Linked DNA regions of Actinomadura rubteroloni. Each later gene encodes a partner of the first gene's protein in a complex. Links are inferred from orthologs where the notes say so. Each region holds a gene or a part of one and is shown on either strand. Other genes may lie near its edges.

Region 1 (7,460 bases):
CGCTGGAGAGCGCGAAGGGCGTCATCCGCTCCGAGGTGGGGAAGCGGACCGGGGTCCGGCACACGCCGAGCATCACGTTCACGCTGGACGCGCTGATGGAGAACGCGGCCCACATCGACGATCTGCTGGCCCGCGCCCGCGCGCGGGACGAGGAGGTCGCGGCGGCGGCGCGGGGCGCGAGCCCGGCGGGCGACGCCAACCCCTACAAGGAGCCGGCGGACGCCGACGACCTGGACGACGACGACGGGGACGACGCGGACGGCCCCGCGGAACACCGGTCCTGATGCGCCGCACGATGCCGGGCTGCGGCGGGATGCACGCCACCGCGCCGGCCGTTGCGGGCGCCGGTGCGGGCGGTGCCAACGGCGGCCGACCGCACCACGGCGACGGCGTCCGCCGCTCCGGGCTGGACTGGGACGGCGCGGTCCGGCTGATCCGGTCCGCCGACGAGGTCGTCCTGGCGTGCCATGTGGTGCCCGACGGCGACGCGCTCGGCTCGATGCTGGCCCTGGCGCAGGCGCTGCGGGGCCTCGGCAAGCGCTGCACGGCGTCGTTCGGCGAGCCGTTCACCGTCCCGCACAGTCTTCGGTTTCTTCCGGGCCAGGAATTGCTGGCCGAGCCGTCGCGGGTTCCGGCGGTGCCCCGGCTGATGATCGCGCTGGACTCGGCGGGCCCGGAGCGGCTGGGCTCACTGGCCCGTCCGGCCCGCGCCGCCGCCGACCTCATCGTCGTGGACCACCACGCCACCGGCGCGGACTTCGGGACGGTCCGGCTGGTCGACCCGTCCTCGGCGGCGACGGCCGTGCTGGTGGACGAGCTGATCCGCCGCCTCGGCGCGCCGCTGACGCCGTCCATCGCCGAGGGCCTGTACGCGGGGCTGGCCAGCGACACCGGTTCGTTCAAGTACCCGTGCACGACGCCGCAGGTCCATGACCTGGCGGGTCGGCTGCTCGCGGTCGGCGTCCGGCCGGAGGAGGTCAGCCGCGAACTGTGGGACCGCGCCCCGTTCGGGTACCTCCAGGTCCTCGCGGGCGCGCTGACGCGGGCGCGGCTGGAGCGCGACGCGGCGGGCGGCATGGGCCTGGTGTGGACGACGATCGGGCAGGCCGACCGCGACGCCCGCGACGTCCCCTATGACCAGCTCGAAGGCGTCATCGACCAGCTCCGCCGCACCGACGAGGCCGAGGTCGCCGTCGTGCTCAAGGAGGACGACGCGGGCGACTGGTACGTCTCGACCCGGTCCAAGGGCCGGGTGGACGTGGGCCGGGCGTGCGCGCTGCTCGGCGGCGGCGGGCACCGCGAGGCCGCCGCCTACACCGCCTCCGGCGAACCGGAGGACCTCATCGACCGGCTGCGGTCCGCGCTGCGCGCCGCCGACGACACCCACCCCCCGGAGAACACCCCGTGACCGATCCCGACACCGCGTCCGGCCTCGTCATCGTCGACAAGCCCGGCGGCTGGACCTCCCACGACGTCGTCGCGCGGGTGCGGCGGCTGGCGCGGACGCGCCGGGTCGGCCACGCGGGCACGCTCGACCCGATGGCGACGGGCGTGCTCGTCGTCGGCATCGGGAAGGCGACGCGGCTGCTCGGGCATCTCGCGCTGACCGAGAAGGGGTACGACGCGACGATCCGGCTGGGCGCGACCACCAACACCGACGACGCCGAGGGCGAGATCACCGCGACCGCGTCGGCGGCCGAGGTCGGGGACGCGGCGCTGGCGGCGGGCGTCGCGGCGCTGACCGGGCGCATCGAGCAGGTCCCGCCGCAGGTCAGCGCGATCAAGGTGAACGGCGAGCGGGCGTACAAGCGGGCGCGGGCGGGGGAGGACGTGGCGCTGAAGGCCCGTCCGGTCACCGTGTCGGCGTTCACCGTCACGGCCGTGCGCCGGACGGACGACTTCCTGGACGTGGACGCGTCGATCGCATGCTCGTCCGGCACCTACATCCGCGCGCTCGCCCGCGACCTCGGCGCCGCGCTCGGCTGCGGCGGGCACCTGACGGCACTGCGCCGCACCCGCGTCGGCCCCTACCACCTGGACCGCGCCCGGACGCTGGACGAACTCGCCGCCGACCTGGCCGTCCTGCCGATCGGGGACGCGGTCGCGGCGGCGTTCCCGCGCCGGGACGTGTCCGCCGAGGACGCGCGCAAGGTCGTCCACGGCGGCAGGCTCCCGGCGGCGGGCATCGGCCCGGGCCCGGTCGGGGTGTTCGGCCCGGACGGGACGCTGCTCGCGCTGGTCGAGGAGCAGGGCCAGGGCGCCAAGCCGCTCGCTGTCTTCGCGGGCTGACCGCGCGGACCCGCTGTTACCGCCGAGTAAAATCCGGTGCGGCGGGGTCTTCGGGCGACCCCCTCGCTCGGCGTCCCGGGCCGCGCATGGCAGTCTGGAACCCGACACACGGCAGCAGTCCGACGCAGGGAGAGCATGGTGCGGCGCTGGAACGGCCTCGAAGAGGTTCCCGCCGACTGGGGCAGGTCGGTCGTCACCATCGGCGTGTTCGACGGCGTGCACCGCGGCCACCAGCGGATCGTCGGGGCCGCGGCCGACCTGGCGCGCGAGCGCGGGCTGAAGTCCGTCGTGATCACCTTCGATCCGCATCCGGACGAGGTCGTGCGGCCCGGCACGCATCCGCCGCTGCTCGCCACCACCCGCCGCCGGATCGAGCTGCTGGAGGGCCTCGGCACCGACGCGGTCGTCGTCGTGCCGTTCACGCACCGGCTCTCGCAGATGCCGCCGGACGAGTTCGTCCAGTCCGTCCTGGTGGACCGGCTGCACGCCGCGCACGTGATCGTCGGCGAGGACTTCCGGTTCGGGCACAAGGCCAAGGGCGACGTCCCGCTGCTCAAGGAACTGGGCGAGAAGTACGACTTCACCGCCGAAGGGGTGCCGCTCGTCGCGAACGGCGACACGATCTCCTCCACCTTCATCCGCGCCCGGCTGGACGCGGGCGACGTCGCGGGCGCGGCGGGGGCGCTCGGCCGGCCGCACCGGGTCGAGGGCGTCGTCGTCCGCGGCCACCGGCGCGGCCGGGCGCTCGGCTTCCCGACCGCGAACCTGGAGACGACGCCGCACGCGGCGATCCCGGCCGACGGCGTGTACGCGGGCTGGCTCGTGTGCGACTCGGCGCGCTACCCCGCCTGCCGGTGGCCCGCCGCGATCTCGATCGGGACGAACCCGACGTTCGAGGGCCCGGCCGAGCGCACCGTCGAGGCGTACGCGCTGGACCGTGACGATCTCGACCTGTACGGCGAGCACATGGCGGTCGACTTCCTCGCGCGCATCCGCGACACGCTGAAGTTCGACTCGGTGGACGCCCTGGTCGAGGAGATGCACCGCGACGTGGCGCAGGCACGCGATCTGACGGCCGGGAACGGAAGCTGACCAGGCACGACGCGGTCCTCACCGTCCGTGCGCTCGCCCGTTCGCCCGGCTCGGGCACCGTGGTACGGTGAAGAATCACCGGGCACGGGTCCGGTTGCGATGAGCTGCACCCTCATGCGGCTCGTCCGTTCCCCACGCACCATGCGGACGGCCTGCCCGTGGCAGGTCTCGATCTGCGGGTGACGATTTCATCGAAGGAGCCACGTGTCGCTCGACACCGCCACGAAGAACCAGATCATCGCCGAGTATGCGACCACTGAGGGTGACACCGGTTCCCCGGAAGTCCAGGTCGCGCTTCTCACCCGGCGGATCAACGACCTCACCGAGCACCTCAAGGCGCACAAGCACGACCACCACAGCCGCCGCGGCCTCCTGCTGCTGGTCGGCCGTCGTCGCCGGCTCCTGAAGTACCTGTCCAACAAGGACATCAACCGCTACCGAGCGCTCATCGAGCGACTCGGACTGCGTCGCTGACGCGCCGGGGGAGTGGCCATCGGGCCGCTCCCCCTTTACGTATGTCCGGTTGAGGACATACGTCCCCGGCGCGACGCCGGGATGGAACAACTCGACGACCAGACCCCGCGGACACCGTTGGTGCGGCCGGTCCTCGGTAGTGGCGTCCGGATCGCGACGATCCGGGTGCTTCGATCGAAGACCGGCACTGCGTGAAAGCCACGGGAAACGGCCGCGGGAACACCAGGAACCAGGAGGTTTCCCGTGACAGAAGCTCCGCGCATCGAAGGCGCACTGAGCACCGAGGCAGTGATCGACAACGGTCCGTTCGGGACCCGCACGATCCGCTTCGAGACGGGCCGGCTGGCCCGTCAGGCGGCCGGTTCGGCCGTCGCCTACCTCGACGACGAGACGATGGTCCTGTCGGCCACCACCGCGTCGAAGAAGCCCAAGGAGAACCTGGACTTCTTCCCGCTCACCGTCGACATCGAGGAGCGGATGTACGCCGCCGGGCGCATCCCCGGCTCGTTCTTCCGCCGCGAGGGCCGTCCGTCGGAGGACGCGATCCTCACCTGCCGGCTGATCGACCGGCCGCTGCGCCCGTCGTTCGTCAAGGGCCTGCGCAACGAGATCCAGGTCGTCGGGACGATCCTCGCCCTGCACCCCGACCACCTGTACGACGTCGTCGCGATCAACGCCGCGTCGCTGTCCACGCAGCTCGCGGGCCTGCCGTTCTCCGGCCCGATCGGCGGCGTCCGCGTCGCGCTGATCGAGGGCCGCTGGGTCGGGTTCCCGACCCACCCCGAGCTGGAGCGCGCGACGTTCGACATGGTCGTGGCGGGCCGCACGCTCGCCGACGGCGACGTCGCGATCATGATGGTCGAGGCCGAGTCCACCAAGGACACGATCAAGCTCGTCGCCGAGGGCGCCACCGCCCCCACCGAGGAGGTCGTGGCCGCGGGCCTGGAGGCGGCCAAGCCGTTCATCCAGGCGCTGTGCGCCGCGCAGAGCGCGCTGGCCGCCGAGGCCGCCAAGGAGACCGCCGAGTACCCGATCTTCCTGGACTACCAGGAGGACGTGCTGGAGGCCGTCTCCGCCGCCGTCAGCAAGGACCTCGCCGAGGCCCTCACGATCGCGGGCAAGCAGGAGCGCGAGTCGCGGCTGGACGAGATCAAGGCCGCCGCCGCCGAGCGCCTCGCGGGCGACTTCGAGGGCCGCGAGAAGGAGATCTCCGCCGCGTTCCGCGCCGTCACGAAGAAGCTGGTCCGCGAGCGGGTCGTCCGCGACGGGCTGCGCATCGACGGCCGCGGCGTGAAGGACATCCGGCAGCTCGCCGCCGAGGCGCACGTGCTGCCCCGGGTGCACGGCTCGGCGCTGTTCGAGCGGGGCGAGACGCAGATCATGGGCGTGACCACGCTCAACATGCTCCGCATGGAGCAGACGATCGACACGCTCAACCCCGACAAGACCAAGCGCTACATGCACAACTACAACTTCCCGCCGTACTCCACCGGGGAGACCGGCCGCGTGGGCTCGCCCAAGCGGCGCGAGATCGGGCACGGCGCGCTCGCCGAGCGCGCCCTGATCCCGGTGCTGCCGGCGCGCGAGGAGTTCCCGTACGCGATCCGGCAGGTGTCGGAGGCTCTCGGGTCCAACGGCTCCACCTCGATGGGGTCGGTCTGCGCGTCCACGATGTCGCTGCTGGACGCGGGCGTCCCGCTGAGGCAGATGGTCGCGGGCATCGCGATGGGCCTGATCCACGAGGGCGGCGAGTACGTCACGCTGACCGACATCCTCGGCGCCGAGGACGCGTTCGGCGACATGGACTTCAAGGTCGCGGGCACCCGTGACCTGATCACCGCGCTCCAGCTCGACACCAAGCTCGACGGCATCCCCGCGTCGGTGCTGGCGGCGGCGCTGCGGCAGGCCAAGGGCGCGCGGCTGGCGATCCTGGACGTGATGAACGAGGCCATCGAGGCGCCCGCCGAGATGAGCCCGTTCGCGCCGCGCATCATCACGATCAAGGTCCCGGTGGACAAGATCGGCGAGGTCATCGGCCCGAAGGGCAAGATGATCAACTCGATCCAGGACGACACCGGCGCCGACATCTCGATCGAGGACGACGGCACGATCTACGTCGGCGCGACCGACGGCCCGTCCGCCGAGGCGGCGCGGCAGGCGATCAACGCGATCGCCAACCCGCACATGCCCGAGGTCGGCGAGCGGTTCCTCGGCACGGTCGTGAAGACCACGACGTTCGGCGCGTTCGTGTCGCTGCTGCCCGGCAAGGACGGCCTGCTGCACGTCTCGCAGATCCGCAAGCTGCACGGCGGCGTCCGGATCGAGAACGTCGAGGACTTCATCAAGGTCGGCGACAAGGTCCAGGTCGAGGTCACCGAGATCGACCAGCGCGGCAAGCTGTCGCTGGTGCCGGTCGACGTGGTCGAGCGCGAGGCCGCCGCCAAGGCCGAGGGCGGCGACGCCCCCGCCGAGGCGCCGGAGGCCGAGGACGGCGGTGAGGCCCGCGCGCCGCGCCGCCGCCGCACGCGCCGTCCGGCCGACGACGGCGGGCAGCACAACTCCTGACCGCCGCGAGCGACGATCGGCCGGCCCGTCCGCAACCGGACGGGCCGGTCGGCCCGTTTCTCCCCTTCCGCCGATCACTTCGAGATTGCGAGAACGACGTGACGCAGTCCGCGCGGGCGCAGGAGCCCGGCACCACTGTGACGCTGCACCCCGGTGACGACGGCTCCGGCGCGGTCCGCCGCACGGTGCTGCCCGGCGGCCTGCGGATCATCACCGAGGCGATCCCGTCGACCCGGTCGGCGTCGTTCGGGATCTGGGCGGGGGTCGGCTCGCGCGACGAGACGCCCGAGGACGCCGGCGCGAGCCACTACCTCGAACACGTGCTGTTCAAGGGCACGCGGCGGCGGTCGGCGCTGGAGATCTCGGCGGCGCTGGACGCGGTCGGCGGCGACCTCAACGCGTTCACCGCCAAGGAGTACACCTGCTACTACGCGCGGGTGCTGGACGCCGACCTGCCGATCGCGGTGGACGTCGTCAGCGACATGGTGGCGGCGTCGCTGAACCGTCCCGAGGACGTCGAGGCCGAGCGCAACGTGATCCTCGAAGAGATCCACATGCGCGACGACGACCCGGGCGACCTCATCCACGACGAGTTCTCCACGGCGCTGTTCGGGGACGTGCCGATCGGCCGCCCGATCCTCGGCACGGTCGACTCGATCAACGCGCTGTCGCGGGACCGGATCCACGCCTACTACCGGCGGCACTACGTCCCGTCCCGGCTGGTCGTGGCGGCGGCGGGCAACGTGGACCACGACGCGGTGGTGCGCCTGGTGACGACGGCGTTCGCCGAGCTGCCCGGCGTGGAGGGCGACCTGCCCGCCGAGCCGCGCATCGGCGGCCCCGCGGTGCCGACGGCGCCGACCGTGCGGGTCGTGGACAAGGACACCGAGCAGGCGCACATCGTCCTCGGCACGGCGGGGCTGTGCCGCACCGACGACCGCCGGTTCGCGCTCGGGGTGCTCAACGCGGCGCTCGGCGGCGGCATGTCGTCGCGGCTGTTCCAGGAGGTCCGCGAGAAGCGCGGCCTGGCGTACTCGGTG
Region 2 (2,995 bases), 330 kb from region 1 along the record:
CGAGCCCGGCCGCCTGGACGCGGCGCAGGAGGCCGGACGGCTCGGCGTCGCCCAGTCGATCGTCGGCCGCGTCCGGGACCTCGGCGGGACGGTCGAGATCGCGTCGGCGCCCGGCGCCGGGACGGAGATCGAGATCAGCGTGCCCCGGCACGCCCGCGCTCGCGCCCGTAAGGTGGGGCCGTGACCGATCTGCCCCCCGGCCCGCTGCGCGTCATGGTCGTGGACGACCACCCGATGTGGCGCGACGCCGTCGCCCGCGACCTCGCCGAGGCCGGGCACGAGATCGCCGCGACGGCCGGGGAGGGCCGCGCGGCCGTCCGGATCGCCGCCGCCGCCCGTCCCGACGTCGCCGTCGTGGACCTCCAGCTCCCCGACATCAGCGGCGTCGAGGTGACGCGCCACCTGGTCGCCGCCGACCCGCCCGTCCGGGTGCTCGTGCTGTCGGCGAGCGGCGAGCAGCAGGACGTCCTGGACGCCGTCAAGGCCGGCGCCACCGGCTACCTGCTGAAGTCGGCGGGACGCGAGGAGTTCCTCGACGCCGTCCGCCGCACCGCCGCCGGCGACGCCGTCTTCACCCCCGGGCTCGCCGGGCTCGTCCTCGGCGAGTACCGCCGCCTGGCCGCCGCCCCCGCCGGGCCCGACGCCGACACGCCGCGCCTCACCGACCGCGAGACCGAGGTGCTGCGGCTCGTCGCCAAGGGGCTGAGCTACAAGCAGATCGCGGCGCGGCTCGTCCTGTCGCACCGGACCGTCCAGAACCACGTCCAGAACACGCTGCGCAAGCTGCAGCTCCACAACCGCGTCGAGCTGGTGCGGTACGCCATCGAACGCGGCCTGGACCAGGACGGCTGAACCGGCTCCCTACCGGCTCGTACTCCCTTCCCTTCACCCGTCCACGCACTATCGTCCAGGTGAGGGGCGGTGTGACGCGGACCACTTCGCACCGCGATGCGTAGGAGGGAGCACGGTGGCTGAAGAGGGAATGCGCGTCGGAGTGCTGACGGGAGGCGGGGACTGCCCCGGCCTGAACGCCGTCATCCGCGCCGTCGTGCGCAAGGGCGTCCAGGTCTTCGGATACGAGTTCGTCGGCTTCCGGTCCGGCTGGCGCGGCCCGCTGGAGGGCGACACGGTCGCGCTCGACGTGCCGGCCGTGCGCGGGATCCTGCCGCGCGGTGGAACGATCCTCGGCTCGTCCCGTACCAACCCGGTCAAGGTGGACGGCGGCATCGAGCGGATCAAGGACAATCTCGCCGGGCTCGGCGTGGACGCCCTGATCGCGATCGGCGGCGAGGACACGCTCGGCGTCGCCCAGCACCTGCACGAGAACGGCGTCCACGTCGTGGGCGTCCCGAAGACCATCGACAACGACCTCAACGCCACCGACTACACGTTCGGCTTCGACACGGCCGTCAACGTCGCCATGGAGGCCATCGACCGGCTCCACACCACTGCCGAGAGCCACCACCGCGCGCTGATCTGCGAGGTCATGGGCCGGCACGCGGGCTGGATCGCGCTGCACGCCGGGATGGCGGCGGGCGCGAACGTCATCCTCATCCCCGAGCGGCCGTTCGACATCGAGCAGGTCGTCGAGTACGTCGAGAGCCGGTTCCGCACCCGGTACGCGCCGATCATCGTCGTGTCCGAGGGCGCGCACCCGATCGACGGGCAGATGCAACTCCAGACCGGCGAGCTGGACGCGTTCGGGCACGTCCGGCTCGGCGGGATCGGGCAGCGCCTCGCCGACGAGATCGAGAAGCGCACCGGCAAGGAGGCCCGCGCGACCGTGCTCGGGCACATCCAGCGCGGCGGGACGCCGAGCGCGTTCGACCGCGTCCTCGCCACCCGGTTCGGGCTGTCGGCGATCGACGCCGTCCGGGAGGGCGCGTTCGGGACGATGGTCGCGCTGCGCGGCACCGACATCGTCCGGGTGGGGCTGGAGGAGGCGGTGAAGGAGCTGAAGACCGTCCCGCCGGAGCGGTACGCCGAGTCCGAGGTGTTCTTCGGCTGAGCGGCGGGTCCCCGCCGGGACACGCCCGGCGGGGAACATCCGCGCCGGTCGCGGCATTGGGGGAAGTGGGCCACACTGGACCCCGCCCCCTTTTCGGTTCGCGCTGGAGGATTCCCCCATGACGACGCTCGACACGGCGCCCGCCGACGCGGTGCGGGAGAACGCGCCGGTCGACGGTGAGCCGTGCGTCCTGATCAAGCTCGGCGAGGTCGTCCTCAAGGGCAAGAACCGCGAGCTGTTCGAGCGGCGCCTCGCCGACAACATCCGCGCGGCCGTCCGGCCGATCGCCCGGGTGGACGTGATCCGCAGGCACGGCGTGTTCATCGTCCGCACCAAGGACGCCGACGTCGCCACCGTCGACCGGCTCGCCGCCCGGATCGGCGACGTGATGGGCATCGTCTGGGCGCACCGCGCCTGGCGCGTCGGCAAGGACGTCGCGAGCGTCGAGCGCGCCGCGCTGGAGCTGATGGACGGCCTGACCGGCTCGTTCGCCGTCCGCTCGCGGCGGCGCGACAAGCGGTTCCCGATGACGTCCACCGAGCTGGACCGCCACGTCGGCGGGCAGCTCGCCGACGCCTACGGCCAGCCGGTCCGGCTCAAGAACCCCGACCACACGCTGTCCATCGAGGTCGACCGGGACGAGGTGTTCGTCTTCTCCGGCGGGCTGCCCGGCCAGGGCGGGCTCCCGGTGGGCATGAGCGGGCGCGCGCTCGTCCTGATGTCGGGCGGCATCGACTCGCCGGTCGCCGCGTACCGGATGATGCGGCGCGGCCTGCGGGTCGACTACCTGCACTTCTCCGGGATGCCGTTCACCGGGCCCGAGTCGATCTACAAGGCGTACGCGCTGGTCCGCGAGCTGGACAAGTTCCAGGGCGGCTCGCGGCTGTTCGTCGTGCCGTTCGGCAAGGCGCAGCAGCAGATCAAGTCGTCCGGCGCGGACCGGCTCGCGGTCATCGCGCAGCGGCGGCTGATGCTGCGCACCGGCGA

The links. The genes of interacting proteins can lie anywhere in the genome.
Region 2: BTM25_RS15235 (region 1) and BTM25_RS13655 share a complex: the UniProt entries of both Bacillus subtilis proteins name them as parts of the possible RNA degradosome complex. The link is inferred for Actinomadura rubteroloni from one-to-one orthologs.

What each region holds. Positions count from the first base shown.
Region 1 is NZ_MTBP01000002.1:807,125-814,584, reverse strand. Bases 3,738-6,768 are described here. They hold BTM25_RS15235 (polyribonucleotide nucleotidyltransferase), read left to right. Parts: upstream 3,738-4,116; coding sequence 4,117-6,420; downstream 6,421-6,768. Other genes in these bases: BTM25_RS15230 (M16 family metallopeptidase), read left to right, coding at 6,519-6,768; rpsO (30S ribosomal protein S15), read left to right, coding at 3,738-3,855. In the rest of the region: 30S ribosome-binding factor RbfA, read left to right, coding at 1-284; BTM25_RS15255 (DHH family phosphoesterase), read left to right, coding at 284-1,408; tRNA pseudouridine(55) synthase TruB, read left to right, coding at 1,405-2,289; BTM25_RS15245 (bifunctional riboflavin kinase/FAD synthetase), read left to right, coding at 2,428-3,381; more of rpsO, read left to right, coding at 3,586-3,737; more of BTM25_RS15230, read left to right, coding at 6,769-7,460. UniProt on the Bacillus subtilis protein: Involved in mRNA degradation. Catalyzes the phosphorolysis of single-stranded polyribonucleotides processively in the 3'- to 5'-direction. Necessary for competence development in Bacillus subtilis.
Region 2 is NZ_MTBP01000002.1:480,072-483,066, reverse strand. It holds BTM25_RS13655 (6-phosphofructokinase), read left to right. Parts: upstream 1-982; coding sequence 983-2,008; downstream 2,009-2,995. Other genes in the region: thiI (tRNA uracil 4-sulfurtransferase ThiI), read left to right, coding at 2,127-2,995; BTM25_RS13660 (response regulator), read left to right, coding at 214-852; macS (MacS family sensor histidine kinase), read left to right, coding at 1-184. UniProt on the Bacillus subtilis protein: Catalyzes the phosphorylation of D-fructose 6-phosphate to fructose 1,6-bisphosphate by ATP, the first committing step of glycolysis.